4 regions of the Neobacillus sp. SM06 genome follow, and region 1 is predicted to be linked to each of the others. Evidence: predicted binding sites of a transcription regulator. Region 1 holds the regulator's gene; each other region holds the start of a gene.
What was found. The regulator Rex, encoded in region 1, represses fermentation and respiration genes when NADH is low (regulators of the CRP and FNR family bind a similar motif). The targets are predictions, from matches to a motif close to TTGTGAAATATTTCACAA.
Positions count from the first base shown of each region.

Region 2: ACQYAD_RS07315 (YwiC-like family protein) is a predicted target of Rex. The motif match lies at 1,687-1,704, and genes of this name have one in related genera.
Region 3: pflB (formate C-acetyltransferase) is a predicted target of Rex. The motif match lies at 2,153-2,170, and genes of this name have one in related genera.
Region 4: ACQYAD_RS12600 (nitrate reductase subunit alpha) is a predicted target of Rex. The motif match lies at 1,736-1,753, and genes of this name have one in related genera.

Region 1 is NZ_JBNWEO010000017.1:315,122-319,340, forward strand. Features, by position in the region: gene ACQYAD_RS15010 (ABC-F family ATP-binding cassette domain-containing protein) at 1-1,625, opposite strand, end outside; gene moaC (cyclic pyranopterin monophosphate synthase MoaC) at 1,834-2,328, shown strand; gene ACQYAD_RS15020 (redox-sensing transcriptional repressor Rex) at 2,353-3,012, shown strand; gene ACQYAD_RS15025 (YhbD family protein) at 3,211-3,834, shown strand; partial or broken gene ACQYAD_RS15030 (cytoplasmic protein) at 3,941-4,066, shown strand; gene ACQYAD_RS15035 (YdiK family protein) at 4,203-4,219, opposite strand, start outside.
Region 2 is NZ_JBNWEO010000013.1:455,754-459,972, forward strand. Features, by position in the region: gene ACQYAD_RS07310 (Crp/Fnr family transcriptional regulator) at 188-880, shown strand; gene ACQYAD_RS07315 (YwiC-like family protein) at 912-1,634, opposite strand; gene mobB (molybdopterin-guanine dinucleotide biosynthesis protein B) at 1,860-2,414, opposite strand; gene ACQYAD_RS07325 (molybdopterin molybdotransferase MoeA) at 2,402-3,667, opposite strand; gene ric (iron-sulfur cluster repair di-iron protein) at 3,893-4,219, shown strand, end outside.
Region 3 is NZ_JBNWEO010000015.1:250,969-255,187, forward strand. Features, by position in the region: gene pflB (formate C-acetyltransferase) at 1-2,044, opposite strand, end outside; gene mprF (bifunctional lysylphosphatidylglycerol flippase/synthetase MprF) at 2,501-4,219, shown strand, end outside.
Region 4 is NZ_JBNWEO010000015.1:618,135-622,353, forward strand. Features, by position in the region: gene ACQYAD_RS12600 (nitrate reductase subunit alpha) at 1-1,633, opposite strand, end outside; gene ACQYAD_RS12605 (hypothetical protein) at 1,983-2,741, opposite strand; gene thiE (thiamine phosphate synthase) at 2,860-3,510, opposite strand; gene thiD (bifunctional hydroxymethylpyrimidine kinase/phosphomethylpyrimidine kinase) at 3,547-4,219, opposite strand, start outside.

The DNA.
Region 1 (4,219 bases):
AGGGCTTTCAGCTCTTCGATTTCATTTTTCTTTTCCACATAATAATCATAGTCGCCAAGGTACTCGCTGCAGCCATCCGCATGTAATTCAAGCACTTTGGTTGCGATTCGATTGATAAAGTAACGGTCGTGGGAAACAAATAAAATGGTTCCCGGATAATCGATAAGGGCATTTTCGAGAACTTCTTTGCTGTCAAGGTCAAGATGGTTCGTTGGCTCATCTAAAATAAGAACGTTCGCTTTTTCCAGCATTAGTTTGGCAAGAGCCAGACGCGCCTTTTCGCCGCCGCTAAGTGTGGAGACGATTTTTAATACATCGTCTCCGGAGAACAAGAAATTCCCGAGCACGGTCCTGATTTCTTTTTCCGGCTTTAACGGGAAATCATCCCAGAGTTCGTTGAGGACTTGTTTATTGGACGTCAGCTCGGCTTGTTCCTGATCATAATAACCGATGGTGACGTTTGAACCGTACTGTACGGAACCGGAAAGGGATGGCAGCTTTTTTATAATCGTTTTTAAAAGTGTTGATTTACCAATCCCATTCGGCCCGACTAAGGCAATGCTTTCGCCGCGGCTTACTTGAAAGGTGAGATTTCCGGCAATTTTTTCACCGTAACCAATCGTCAAGTTTTCTACCTTTAAAACATCATTGCCGCTTTGCCGCTCAATCTCAAAAGCGAAGGAAGCGGACTTCTCATCCCCTAAAGGGCGGTCGATGATTTCCATTTTATCCAATTTTTTGCGTCTACTTTGCGCCCGTTTGGTTGTTGAGGCCCTTGTCAAATTCCGTTGAATAAAATCTTGCAAATCGGCAATTTCCTGTTGCTGTTTTTCATACAGCTTCATTTCCCGTTCGTAATTGGCCGCTTTTTGTTCCAAATAGGTACTGTAGTTTCCAAGGTATTTTCTGATTTGGCGGCGGGAAACTTCATAAACGGTATTGACGACTTTATCGAGAAAATAGCGGTCATGGGAAACAATTAAAATGGCCCCATCATAGTTTTGCAAATATTGCTCAAGCCAAGAGAGGGTTTCAATGTCCAAATGGTTTGTCGGCTCGTCCAATATTAAGATATCTGGCTTTGTGAGCAGCAGTTTTCCTAATGCCAGACGGGTTTTTTGGCCGCCGCTTAAACTGGAAATCATCAAGGAATCATTGGGAAAATTTAACCCGTGCAGCACCGAGCGGATATCGGCTTCGTACTGATAGCCGCCAAGCTCCTTAAAATTGATTTGCAGCTGGTCATATTCTTTCAGAATTCTTTCATACCGGTCTTGATTTTCATGGATGAGAGGATCGGCCATGCTTTCCTCTAAGTTTCTCAATGATTTTTCCATCGTTTGCAGGTCTGCAAACACTGTCAGCATTTCTTCCCCTATCGATAATTTGGACTCCAAACCGGTATTTTGCGCCAAATAGCCGATCGTTACGTCTTTCGGCTTGATGACTTCACCACTGTCATGTGAAATCTGTCCGGCAATCATTTTTAATAATGTGGATTTCCCAGCTCCATTGCGGCCCACGAGCGCAACGCGGTCACGAGTTTGTAATTCCAGTTTTATATTCGATAAAATTAGGTCAGCCCCATAGTATTTTGAAAGTTGATTGACTTGTAGCAGTAGCATTTTTTTCACCTCAATTACTAAAATTAGTGTACCGTATTCCTTGATTGTCAGCAATAAAGTGAGTGTGGATTTTACTGAACGTTACTGCGGGATAAAGTCGATAGCCCGGCTTTTTAGCGGTACAAAATCAATTAATTTAAGATTATTCGTGCAAAGTTTCACACATACAGTGAAAAATAGTGTATGATTTAACTGGAGGAATGTAATAATGGCAGAATTTACACATTTCAATGAAGAAGGCAGAGCAAAAATGGTGGACGTTAGCGACAAGCCTGAAACAACGAGGACGGCACTGGCCCACTCCAGCATTACCGTAAATAAAGAAATTTACGAAAAAATTACTCATAATGAGATGAAAAAGGGCGATGTGTTAGCAGTTGCCCAAGTTGCGGCGATCATGGCTGCAAAAAAAACATCGGAAATTATACCGATGTGCCACCCGATTGCGTTAACCGGCATCAATATTTCTTTTTCTTGGGAAAAAGGTCAGCCAGATCAATATACATTAAATATAAAGGCAGCGGTTAAAACGAAAGGGAATACAGGTGTAGAAATGGAAGCGCTAACAGCCGCATCTGCATGTGCGTTGACCGTGTACGACATGTGCAAAGCGGTTGACAAAGGAATGATTATTGGCGCCACTTATCTTGTGGAAAAAACCGGCGGCAAGAATGGTGATTTCAAACGAACCGAACAAATTTAAGATTGATGGGGGTGTAAGGAATTTATGAACAATGAATCGATGAAAATCCCGCAGGCAACGGCAAAACGGCTGCCTTTGTATTACCGATTTTTAAATCATCTTCATTCTTCGGGGAAGCAAAGAGTTTCCTCAGCGGAATTAAGTGAAGCCGTGAAAGTAGATTCGGCTACAATTCGCCGCGATTTTTCCTATTTTGGCGCGTTAGGAAAAAAAGGCTATGGCTACAATGTGAACTATTTGCTGTCCTTTTTCCGAAAAACGCTTGATCAGGATGAATTGACAAAAGTGGCTTTGATCGGAGTAGGGAATCTGGGCACTGCTTTTTTAAATTATAATTTTTTAAAAAATAATAATACGAAAATTGAGTATGCCTTCGATGTCGATCCGAATAAAATTGGTACCAAGATTGGAGATGTTCCGGTTTTTCCTATGGATGAGCTGGAGGAGCAATTGAAGGCTGAGGATATCCAGGTGGCCATTTTAACGGTTCCCGCGCCCGTGGCGCAAACCATAACCGATAAATTGGTCAAAGCCAATATCAAAGGAATTTTAAATTTCACGCCAGCAAGATTAAATGTTCCGCCTTCGATCCGGATTCACCACATCGACTTGGCAGTGGAATTGCAGTCGCTTGTCTATTTTTTAAAGCATTATCCGAACGAGAACATTGAAGAAGAAATGTAACGATCAGAAGATCTTTTCGCCACGGAAGGTGAAAGGATCTTTTTTTGCTAATCAGAATTTATATACATAAATTCTGATTAGCATAAGGGCAACTACGCCTCTGTCTTCGCCAAAGGCTCGCCAATCGGCGAGTTTTCTTTAAAACCTTTAAAACGCAACAGTGTTATGTTACGTTTTTATTCGAAAGGGGTTTTTGCTATGAGTGATGAATTAATTTCTAAAAAGGATCTTTTGGACTTAACGGGTATTTCCTATGGACAGTTATACCGGTGGAAAAGGAAAGATCTGATTCCGGAGGACTGGTTTATCAGGAAATCCACTTTTACCGGTCAAGAAACCTTTTTCCCCAAAGAAAAAATACTTGAGCGGATCAATAAAATTCAAACAATGAAGGAACATCTGTCGCTAGAAGAACTGGCAGATATGTTCTCTCCCAATTTGACTGATTTGCAGTTATCAAAAGACGAATTGATAAAACGTAACATTGTTTCAAAATCGGTGCTTGATTTTTATTTAGAAAATGATAACCGTGGCCAGCAGTTTGACATAGCGCGAATCGTTGAAATCGTTATTCTGGAAACACTCCTCCAGTCGGGTGACATTCATCAGGAAGAAGGTAAAATGGTTCTCGATCTTTTAAAAGACCATTCGCCATTATTGAAACAAAAAAACTGTGAATTAGTGATCCTTCGGAAACTAGGCATTTCAACATGCCTGCTGCTTGTGAATGCGGAAGGGGTTTATTTTGAAAAAGGGGCAAAAGTTGTTACACAGCTGCCTCTATTAAATCTGATGGAAGAATTAAAGGTAAAACTAGTATAGAGATGAATGTAGATGGCATCGAATGAACGGGGAGATCTGATCACCTTCAACAGAAATGCTGCCTTTGCTGCTTCCATTTATCAAAAACGAAGGTGTACTTTTGGCCAAGGTGATCGAAGGGGATGACATCTATCTTGAAAATACGAAAGCTGAGGTCGTGAGAGGCAATACGATCCAGATTGGATCAGGCTGTACAATCGGTCAGGTCGAGTACTCTCGCACGCAGCTTTAGCCAGGATTCGGAGTCGTCGGTAAAAATAAAAACAAAACGAAGCCTCAAATGAGAAAAAGAAATTTGCTCTCATGCTTTCGTACCAGTCACGGGCACCCTTAAACGTACGGGCCTTTTCATTTTAGGATGAAAAGGCCTATTTTTTCCCTTTAT
Region 2 (4,219 bases), on a different contig from region 1:
CTTTCGACAAATATTTCCCCGGTAATAGAAATGTAATTATGACAAATCTATGAATTCATTCCCGCTAATATTGCGAATAATCGCAAATAAACAATATAATGATGTTATTAATATTTCGTTAGTAGCCTGTAAAACGGTTTATTCTAAAAGAGCGATTCAGTTCGCCCCTTATAAAGGTGGTTACAATATGCAAACGGTCAAAGAGCTACCGGCATCCATAAGTGAACTTTTCGAATTGGTCCATCACATAAAAAAAATTGAAAAGGGAACTTTTCTGTTCCAAGAAGGAAGCTTTGCAAATGAGCTTTTTATTCTCAAAAGCGGCATGGTTCATTTGACTAAAGTGATTCCAGACGGTAGGGAATTGAGTTTAAGAATGTGCACAACCGGCGATATCATTGGCGAGATTGATTTATTTTGTCCATCGCAGCGATATTTATTAACAGGAAGGGTTACAGAGAGCGGAGAAGTAGCTGTAATCATGAAAGACACGCTTGAAGAAAAGCTCTCGCATAACTTACCGCTAGCCTTGGAATTTATGAAATGGATGAGCCTCCAATATCGAAAATCACAAACGAAATTTCGCGACTTAGTTCTTCACGGGAAAAAAGGTGCATTGTATTCCACTTTAATCCGAATCTCCAACAGCTATGGGATAAACACCGCTAACGGCATCTTAATTCAGCTGCCGTTAACAAACCAAGAATTGGCAAATTTCTGCGGCACGTCAAGAGAAGTGGTCAACCGGCTGTTAAGTGATTTGCGCAAAGCGAATGTAATCTCAGTTGATAAAGGAACGATCACTATACACGATCTTGATTATTTAAAAGTTGAAATTGACTGCGAAAACTGTCCGATTGAAATTTGCAGAATCGATTGATGATACAAAAACAGCCTGCTATGGGCTGTTTTTAGTTTACGATGATTTGAACAGCCATGACCGCAAAGAAAAGTGCTGCATTTGCAATTTCATAAATCCCAACCATTTTGGTTGAGAGCGGTTTGCCGTAAAAACCAACTGCCCTGAGCAAGCTTGGCAAAACAGCAATAGCTGCGATCCAATAGCCAAACGCCAGCCAAATCAACGGCAGGATCAAGTGATAGATCCAAGAAAGCCATTTAAACTGCGGGTTCTTTTTTTCACGTATCATTGTTTTGACATAAAAAGTGCTGCCAATGAAAAAAAGCACGGATGCGGAAAAAACAAAGATGGATTCACCAGTGACAATTCGGCTGCTTAAAAAACTGCTTGCCAGACTGGCAAAAGAAAAGGCAAAAATCGCACTTAAATCATTCATAAACGCACGGTCTTTGTTTTGGGAAGAATAAAAAGCATTGATCATAAAAAAAGGAATCATCAGCAAACCAAAATAAACGACTGCTGGATTTTCAGCGAGCGGAAACAGTAATAATAGTACAGCCGGAATCAAATAGCGCGTTGTCCAGCCAATATAGAAGGCCGTTTTCTTCTTTTTAAATAAAAGAAGCATCGGATAGGTAGCCAAGTATAATAACACCCATCCAAGAAAAAACGGAACATCCTGCCAAACAAATCCACCTGCGATCACACCAAGCCAGAATGGAACCGTCACCATTGCCCAGGCTCCGTGTTGTTTTGGCATAAATAATTTCATCCTCCACCCTCCTTTCACTCACCCCTACTATAAGTCAGGAATCAGGAAAATTAAGTGAAAGATGTCACATGAATCGAAGCCATTTTGGCGATTTTATTAACTTTTTCAATGCAAAAAAGAAGGCTTCCGCCTTCTTTTTCCGATTCTATATCAACAAACATATTTTCCCCTACTTCTAGTATAACGGAAGCAGCAGGAAATTGCATTAAAATTGTAACAAAATTGTCATTTTTTCGACTGAGAAGGAATCCTCTTTACTTGCTCCTCAATGTATTGAACCGTCCAGGCTACCCCTTGCTGGTCATTGAGAAGAAAGGACGGAGCAGTGGAGATGGATTCAATCTGTTTTTGCAATGCTTGTTCCCACGCCAGCACGATTTTAATATTGCTGATGAAATGAAGTAATTCAAGATCTTTTTTTTCTTTTACCAGCAATAGTTTTGGATAATTTTCCTTTTTGTGACCTTCAATTAAAAGGATGTCAGGCTGAAAGAAACGGATTAGCTGAATTTCATCGGCTAAATTCCATGACGGCTGATCCGCTTGCAGAATCAACCTCCCGCCACCCTCAACAACTGCCGCTAAGGCGCCAGCAACTACATGCTGCACAGAATCCTTCGTTTCAACGACTTCAGGCCGGCCGCCATGACCATGATGCTTGATCACCGCCACCTGCCTGCCCAACTTGTTCAATTCCTTTATCAATGTGGAAACAACCGTCGTTTTTCCACTATTTTGGTAACCAACAACTTGGAAAATAAAAGGATTTACCAAGGCCACTCACTGCCGGTTTGATCCTCAAGCAGCAGGATTTCCACATCTGTTCCTACTTCATACCCTCTTGTGCCACCAGGAAGAATCATCAGCGAGTTGGCGCCTGCAAGGCTCATAATAATATTTGATTTATCCACACCACTCGGCGATACTTTTAACCTGCCTTCCTCGATCGTTACAGTGCTGCGGACAAAGCGGGTAAAAGGATTCGCTTTTGGAAAATCGGCGCCAAGAACAGCTTTTTCTTTGCGTAAATGCGGTTTTGGTGAAAACAGCATTGTCCGAATGATCGGACGGGCAAACAATTCAAACCCAACATAGCAGGCAGATGGATTGCCGGATAGACCGAACAAAACTTTGCCATTGTACTGTGCCACGGTTGTCACACTTCCAGGACGCATTCCCACTTTGTTGAACAACACTTTTGCCCCAAGCTTTTCATAAATGGCCGGCAAATAATCAAAATCACCTACAGAGACCCCCCCGGTGGTTATGAGCAGGTCAACTGTTTCAATCGCATCCTTAACTGCTTCAAAGCATGTATCGAACACATCAGGCAGTTTGCCGAAGTACTGTACTTCCCCTCCCGCCCTTTCAATTTGGGCGATAATCATATGGGAGTTGCTGTTGCGTATTTTTCCGGGAACGAGCGGTTCATCGACTTCAAGTAATTCTGTGCCGGTTGCGAATAAGCCAATGATCGGTTTTTTGGCAACTGGAACTATCGCATAGCCAAATGTTGCAAGCATTGCTTGAATACCAGGGTTAATCCTTGTCCCCTTTTTCACCAACACTTCGCCTTCTTTTGCATCCTCAGCACGAAAGGACACATTTTCACCTTTTTTTAAGTTGCGCTTAATTGTAATATAGGGTTTGCCGTTTTTTTCAGATGTTTGCACCACTTCGAGCATAGCGACGGCATCAGCACCTTCCGGCATCATTGCACCTGTCATAATTCGTACAGCTTGGTTTTCTTTTACTACTTTATCTGATACGGCACCTGCACCAATATGATCAATCACTTCTAATTCGACTGGGTTTGAAAGTGATGCAAGGCTTGTATCAACACTGCGGACGGCAAACCCGTCATAGGGAGCACGATCAAAATGCGGCACATCGTTTGTTGCTGTCAAATCTTCAGAAAGAAACCTTCCATAGCTTTCATCAATTGTTACGTATTCCGTTGCACCTTGTACTCGTGTCTCCATTATTTTTGCCACCGCTTCACTCACGGAAATAGGCTTTCTTCTCTCTAACATGGTTATCAGCTCCTAAAAGCATGTAAATGAATTCATTCAACCGATTTTCTCACTTTAAGGGTATACGAAACTTTTAAACATGGCAAATTTTCAAACCAATGTTCGAAAAATTGTGCGATAGTACAAAAAGAACCAAAAAAATCATCCTTAAAATGTGATGCATATCACCAAAATGATGATCGGGTTCCGTTATTCTTTTAATAGAAAAAAAAGGAGGAATGAAGGATGAGCTTTCCTTTTAGTGAAAACACCCTTGTGAAAGATATTGTCAATGAACTGCCAAAATCAAGTGATTTATTTAAAAAACACCGAATCGATTTCTGCTGCGGCGGAAATATTCCACTTGCAAATGCTGCCGAGGAAAGAGGACTTGATCCAAAAACAATTGTTGCCGAGCTGCAAACTCTTTTCACGGCAAGCGAACCAAACGAAAATGAAATGGAAGAATGGATTCATTCCGATACACGTTCATTAATCGAGCATATTGTTTTAGCATACCATCGCCCACTTGAAGAAGAGCTAGCAATGTTAAGCCCGTATGTAACAAAAGTT
Region 3 (4,219 bases), on a different contig from region 1:
TTACGGCATAGCCGTCCAGGATGGAAACAAGGTTTTGGACTCTCGTTTCTTCTTCTCTCCCCAATGCTTTCGGTACAATCGAGAACGTGTTGGAAATTCCATCCATTGCGTAGCTGTATGGCAGTTTGGCGACGGATGAAAGGGAAGCAAGCGTTCCTTTTGTATCACGGCCATGCATCGGATTTGCACCAGGGGCGAACGGTTCTCCCGCGCGGCGTCCGTCTGGCGTATTACCGGTTTTTTTGCCATAGACGACATTGGAAGTAATCGTTAAGATCGACATCGTGTGCAATGAATCGCGATACGTTTGATGTTTGCGCAGTTTTTTCATAAAGCGCTCAACGATGTCAATAGCAATGCTGTCCACACGGTCATCGTTGTTTCCGTATTTAGGGAAGTCTCCAATTGTTTCAAAATCAATCGCTATTCCGTTTTCATCACGTATTGCTTTAACGGTTGCATATTTAATTGCGCTTAATGAATCGGCTGCAACACTTAAACCGGCAATTCCAGTTGCCATCGTCCGCAGTATGGTTGTGTCGTGAAGTGCCATCTCTAATCGCTCGTAGCTGTATTTGTCATGCATATAATGGATGATGTTGAGTGTGTTAATATAAAGTCCGGCAAGCCAATCCATCATTTGGTCAAATTTTGCCATAACCTCTTCATAATCCAATTTTTCAGATGTTACCGGCTGATACTGCGGACCAACCTGGATTTTTAATCTTTCATCCACACCGCCATTAATCGCATATAGAAGTGTTTTCGCCAAATTTGCCCGGGCACCGAAAAATTGCATTTGCTTGCCGATTTCCATCGCCGAAACACAGCAGGCAATCCCGTAATCATCACCATACTCAGGACGCATAATTTCATCGTTCTCATATTGAATTGCACTGGATTTAATCGACATTTTCGCCGCATATTTCTTAAAGTTCTCAGGAAGTTGTTTAGACCATAAAATCGTTAAATTTGGTTCAGGCGCAGGTCCTAAATTGTCTAATGTATGCAAGAAGCGAAAAGAGTTTTTCGTGACAAGTGAACGTCCGTCCATTGCCATTCCGCCGATTGATTCCGTTACCCATGTTGGATCTCCGCTGAAAAGTTCATTGTAATCCGGGGTGCGTGCAAATTTTACTAAGCGAAGCTTCATAACGAAATGATCAACAAGCTCTTGGGCTTCTTGCTCCGTTAAAAATCCTTGTTTTAAATCGCGTTCAATGTAAATGTCAAGGAAAGTAGAAACGCGGCCAAGGCTCATTGCAGCGCCATTTTGTTCTTTAATCGCTGCCAAATAACCAAAGTAGAGCCATTGGAACGCTTCAGCTGCATTGCTTGCCGGCTTGGAAATGTCATACCCGTAACCCTCTGCCAGTTCTTTTAATTCTTTTAAAGCGCGGATTTGTTCAGAAATTTCTTCCCTGAGACGCATATTTGCTTCCGTCATAATCGCACTTGTATTTTGCAGATCTTTTTTTCTTTCATTAATTAGGAAATCGACACCGTATAATGCTACTCTGCGGTAGTCCCCAATGATCCGGCCGCGACCATATGCGTCAGGAAGGCCGGTAATGATTGCAGCTTTTCTCGCCAGTTTCATTTCATCCGTATAGGCATCGAATACTCCTTGGTTATGTGTTTTTCTGTAGTCGGTAAAAATTCTTTCAATCTCTGAATTTAAAGTATAGCCATATGCTTCGCATGATTGTTTTGCCATCCGGATACCGCCGAAAGGCTGGAGCGACCGCTTAAATGGTTGATCTGTTTGAAAGCCGACCACTTTTTCAAGCTGTTTGTTCAGATATCCAGGTCCATGGGATGTAATCGTTGAGACGGTTTCAGTATCCATATCCAACACGCCGCCATTTTCCCGTTCCTGTTTTGCCAACTCCATTACTTGCTCCCAAAGGCTGTTTGTTGCATCAGTTGCTGGAGTTAAAAAGGATTCATCACCGACATATTCCGAGTAATTTTTCAAAATAAAATCCCGTACATTTACTTCTCTCGTCCAAGCACCTTTCTCAAAACCAAACCATTGTTCCATCCTTTTTCACCTCGAATAATCATTGAACTTATATAACAGATTTTTGTTTATTGCATAATTAAAGTATAACAGGAAATGTAACGTGGAAAGATTGCATTTGTTAACATATTGTGAATTGTTGAGCATAATGGGTTTTTTGTGGAATCTTTATGAACAAATATTTTGATCAAAAGATCTGTACTATAAAAAATAAATAAAATAGGATTGCTGTTATATAAGAAAAACATTTTCAATAAACTGAATGATTGTAATGCGATTGTGCAACACTGCTCGTTAGCAGATTTTGTTTGCTCTTTTAGCGGAGTCACACGGAATCCGGGGTTCTATGGTTGAATTGGTTGAATTCTGTCAACACTAGTAAAGTTTTTAACAAGGATTCGAAAAATTATTTTCTTTGTTTTTCCTGAGGAAAAGGCTATATTTAAAACAGTAAAGAAAATTTAGGTGGTTATATTGTTGGGGATAAAAAAAGAAAGAATTTTTACGATAGTAAAGTTTGTTTTCCCACTTTTTTTATTAATACTTGCCATTTTCGAAATGAGGAAATTTGCCCGCGGTTTAAATGTCAATTTACTCAATCAGGAGCTAAACAACTTACAGCCGGGAACACTTGTGATTATTTTATTGATTACGCTTGTCGCCGTGTTTCCAATGTTTTTCTATGACATTATTTTAGTTCAAATTTTAGGTTTTCGCGTTCCAAAAAAAGAACTATTGGAGTATTCTTTTATCGCAAATTCATTTTCCAATCTTATTGGCTTTGGCGGCTTAATCGGGGCAATGCTTCGTACGTACTTTTATCATACATATGATCCGGATAAAAAGAGACTAGTTGGTGGGATTGCTTCTGTATCATTGTTCTATTTAACCGGAATCTCGCTTTTTTCATGGATTGTTGTTCTTTTCTACCGTCGTTTTCCACTGTTTATTGAGGAAAAGTGGCTATATTTTGCTGTTATTGGGATCAGTCTTTATTTGCCTGTTTTTATTTTGGTTCATTGGATAAAAAGCAAAAAAGAAGAACAAAATTTGATTACGTTTTCTGTCGGCAAAAAGCTTGTTCTTGTTTCACTGATGGAATGGTCGGCAATTTTTGCTGTTATTTTGCTTTTAAGCAAACTGCTAGGTATTTCAATTCAAGTGCAATCGCTTTTTCCTGTTTTTATTATTGCTTCGTGTGCCGGGATTATTAGTATGATCCCGGGAGGACTAGGTTCATTTGATTTGATTTTTATATGGGGGATGCAAGGACTGCATGCCCCTGCTGAAAAAATCCTTGTGCTGCTATTGTTTTATCGGATTGGCTATTATGTGCTTCCGTTCTTAATTAGTCTTGTTCTTTTTGTCCTTTCATTCTGGCAGAAATGGAACAAATCATGGAACAATTTGCCGAAAGCAATTTTGCAAGGATTCAGTCATATTTTGTTGACAGCCCTTGTTTTTATAGCCGGTCTGATTTTGCTCCTTTCTGCGAGTGTTCCAGGTATTTTATCAAGACTCAAAATTGCTCAGGAGTTTTTGTCGTTGCCAATCATGAATTTATCTCATCAGCTTTCCGTTGCTGCCGGCTTTCTGCTCTTAGGCTTGTCACGGGGGATCGAATACAGCGTAAAAAGGACATATGCCTTAACAATGGGTGCCCTTGTTTTAGCAGCGCTATTTTCGATTTTTAAAGGCATTGATTATGAAGAAGCAGCATTTCTTATTACAGTTGCGATTATTTTACGGCTGTCAAAAGGGCAATTTTATCGGGAGAGTTATGTAATGACATGGGGAAAGACTGTCTTTGATGTTTTGCTTGTGGTGATCATTACCTCCATGTACCTTTTGATTGGATATTCGAATTTGCCTTCTGCACGGTTTAATATGCCCCGTACTATACAGCCATATATCATTTTGGATTATCGCGATTTGTTTAACAGCGCAATCATTGGTCTGGCGATTGCATTCATTATTATGCTGTTTGGCTATTTGATCAGTCGTCCGAGGAAATGGACAATGATTCATTCCCATGGCCATGAAGTGGAAATATTGAAACATTTTAGTCATTATAAGACAGGGCAGTTGGCACATTTAGTCTTTTTACATGATAAATATATTTATTGGAACCGGAAAAAAAACGTCATTTTCATGTACAAACCATATGCAGACAAGCTTGTCGTGCTTGGTGATCCA
Region 4 (4,219 bases), on a different contig from region 1:
AAATCGTATCAGCGTTAAACCAGTGATTGATTCCAGCACCGACAATAATCATGGAACGCCCGTTTGTTTCAAGTGCATTTTCAGCAAATTCACGGGCAATTTGAATCACAAGTTCCTTTTTTACGCCGGTTATCCTTTCCTGCCATGCAGGCGTGAACGCGATCATATCATCAAAGGTTTTTGCCGCTTCTCCGCCAAGGCCGCGATCAACCCCGTAGTTTGCCAGCGTCAAATCGTATACCGTTGTCGTATAGAAGGTCTGTCCACTTGCCTCTACTTTTTTCATTGGTACAGAGCGGTAGAGAATGCTGTTGCCAGCATGTGAAAAATAAGGAAGTTTTACGGTTGCAATTTCATCTTCAGCGTCCTTGAAGGTCATGCGCGGCTCAATTGCAGTGCCAGTTTCTTCATCTTGCATCCGCAAGTTCCATTTTGCTTTATCTTCCCAGCGTGCTCCCATCGTCCCATTTGGGATCGCAAAATCGTTTGTATTCTCATTGAATAGCACCGGTTTAAAGTCCCCGTTGCCGGTTGTTTTTCCAAGGTCGTTTGCGTTTAAGAAGCGATCCGGAATGTAGTGGTTCCCGTCTTTTTTCAATGTAACAATAAACGGAAAATCAGTGTATTGCTTGGCGTAATTGATAAAATAGTCATGCTTGTTGTCAACATAGAATTCTTTTAAAATGACATGACCCATTGCCATTGCCAAGGCTCCGTCAGCACCTTGTTTCACTTTCATCCAGTCATCGGCAAATTTCGTCGATTCAGCATAATCTGGGCTGACCGATACAACTTTTGTGCCGCGGTAGCGAACCTCTGCAAGAAAGTGGGCATCAGGAGTCCGTGTTAATGGTACGTTTGAACCCCATGTCATAATGTAGCCAGCATTGAACCAGTCCGAGCTCTCCGGCACATCCGTCTGGTCGCCCCAAATTTGCGGAGATGCTGGCGGCAGGTCGGCATACCAATCATAAAAGCTGAGCATCGGTCCGCCCATTAACGACATAAAGCGTGAACCAGCGGCATAAGATACCATTGACATGGCAGGAATCGGCGAGAAGCCGATGTTACGATCCGGACCATATTTCATAACGGTATATAAGAGTGATGCAGATACGAGCTTTAACACTTCGCTCCATTCGGCACGGATAAGACCGCCTTTTCCGCGAGCCTGCTTGTACCTTTTCGCTTTTTCCGGATTCTCGACAATGCTTTTCCAAGCATCAAGCGGATGGCTGTTTGCTTTCAAGGCCTCACGCCACATCGTTAAAAGTACATCACGGACATACGGATACTTCACGCGAAGCGGACTGTAAATATACCAAGAAAAACTTGCTCCCCTTGGACAGCCGCGCGGTTCAAAGTCCGGCATATCTGGACCTGTTGAAGGGTAGTCAGTCTGCTGTCCTTCCCATGTAACAATGCCGTCTTTTACAAAAATATTCCAGCTGCAAGACCCGGTACAGTTAACACCGTGAGTGGAGCGAACAACTTTGTCGTGCTGCCATCTGTGGCGGTAGACATTTTCCCAATCGCGATTTTCATAGGTTGTTTGACTATGATTTTCTGAATGTTTTTCAATTGGAGATAAGTATTTCAAACGATTTACGAGCGGTGAACGTTTCTTTTTCAAATTCGATCTCTCCTTTATACTCAAACCTTTCACCCAGCGGCCGAGAGGTTCATTCGATGCTCTCTATGTAGGTTCACTATACAACTTGAATATTTGTCTAAACTGTGAAGTAGTTCACATCTCGAATCCTTGTCATAAAGTTGTCACAATCTGTCTTATTTCTGAATGAGGTCAGATAAAAACAAAAATAGCCACATAGATGGTTTCTATGTGACTATTTTTGTTTGCTAGAGAATTTATGAAATTGGAAAAATACGACGCAGCACCCATCAACCGATTAACTGTTGACAAGAGCAGGAAAGAGTATTGGAATAGAAAATCAGTGTATGAGAAAGAGGCCACCGAAGGATTAACCGATTAGCAAGCGGACATTTTCAATTTCAATTTCCATATTTTCATATTGAAATTCCAAGGATTTAGCCTTCAAGTCAACGGATAAATCGTGATGCGGGTCTTGGACAAAATGAAGCTTCGTTTCCCCCATGTTTAACGTTTTCTTATTCTTTGTTCCAGCCAACTTTGGAAAAAGATTCTTTATGTATGCCCATTCCTCATGGGAAAAATCTTTCATTATAAAAGCTTCACTGATCGAGACGATACCAACATCCTCTGCATTTGGTTTCATAAAATACTTTCGAATAAATTCAAATTTTCCTAAACTGTCCATTTGCAAAAACATGATTTGCAAATCGCTGTTTGGGATTGGCTTTGTGTAAATAATTTGTAACGGCAGTTTTAGTTTTAACAGCCCTCCAAACAATTTAAAAGGGATTCTTTCTGGTCCGTGAAAAGGGATACCACGCTCTTCCAATCCATGTTTAATATCGTCCAAGGAATCGGTTGCCAAACATAGACCGAAAATGCCGCGCTTCCCGCCATTATATTTGGAGACCCACTCTTTTTTCCAGCTGCCGCCATCTGGTTTTTTTAAATAAGGCAGCACAAGGTATTGATCCCCAATCCACAGATTTGCTACATGTATTGCTTTCGTGACTTGTCCCTTTTCTGGGTCAAAAGGAATTCCATAATCATCAAAGCTTTTTTTTAGTTGAAACAACTTTTTTTCATCATGGTCAATATGGATAACAAAGTGGTCTAATCTCAGCAACCAGCACACTTCCTTTAATGAATATTCTTACTTTTTCTATTATAAACTTTTTTCCAGACAATTGAAATGATTCTACAAAAAAACCATCCTACAAATTTACTAGGATGGTAGTTTGTACCTATAATACTTGATTTTTCAATTGTTTTGCAGCTTCATGAATGTTTGTTGCAAGGCTGATCGCCGTAATCACACTCACGCCATCTGCCCCTGCTTCCATTACAACGGATGCATTTTCTGAGTTGATTCCACCAATGCCAACAAGCGGAATGTCTATTCCTTTTCTCCTGAGTTCACGAATGAACGTTGTCCCTTGAACGGGTTTGACATCCTCTTTTGTTGATGTTGGAAAAATCGGTCCGATTCCTAAGTAATCGGCGCCTTGTTCGATTGCAGCATGTACTTCTTCAAGCGTGTGTGCAGACACACCAAGAATTTTATCGCCAATTTTGCTGCGTACGGTTTCGACTGGCTCATCTTCCTGTCCAATATGAACACCATCAGCATCGAGCCTAAGCGCAAGTTCAACATCGTCATTTACAATAAAAGGGACACCATGATTACGGCAAATTTGCTGCAGCTCATTAGCCAACATGAATTTAGCCTCTCCAGTCAGCGCTCCCTTTCCCTTCTCACGAAACTGAAACAAGGTGATTCCGCCTGCAATTGCTTCTTGCAATACCTCTTTAGGATTTTTTGTACAATTTGGACTTCCAGCAATAAAATATACTTTCAGTATGCTCCGCAACCGTTCTTGATCATATGTTGACATGACTTCATCCTCTTTTCAATTCTCCCGATAAGAAAGTTATCGAATTTTGTTATAAGCCCAGTGGTTGGTTGGGCCATGGCCGCCACCGATTTTGAGATCATGTTGGATCGCAGCTTGAATAAAGTTTTTGGCCGTTGCGGCCGCATCTGCCACATTTGCTCCTTTTGCAAGCTCAGCGGTTAACGCAGCAGAGAACGTACAGCCTGTCCCATGCGTGTTTTTCGTTGCAATACGGGTACTTTTGAAGTAATGAAATTCCTGCCCGTCGTATAATACGTCTAACGCCACATCGCTGTGCTCATCATGACCGCCCTTTATAATCACATTTTGAACGCCCAAGCTGGTTAATTTCATTGCTGCTTCCTTTTTGTCCTCAAGCGTTTCAATTGTCATCCCGGTTAGTTCCTCTGCTTCCGGAATGTTTGGCGTAATCATCAACGAAACCGGCAGCAAAACGTTTTTCAGTGCTTCGACCGCTTCTTTTTGCAGCAAGGAAGCCCCGCCTTTTGCGATCATCACCGGATCGACAACGACTTTTTTCCAATTATACTGCTTGATTTTCTTTGCAACAGTCTCAATGATTTCGGCGTTAAACAGCATCCCTGTTTTTAATGCGTCAGTTCCCATGTCTGTACCAATGGAATCAATTTGAGCTGCTACCGCTTCAGCAGTCATCGGATAGACCCCTTGAACGCCAAGGGTGTTTTGC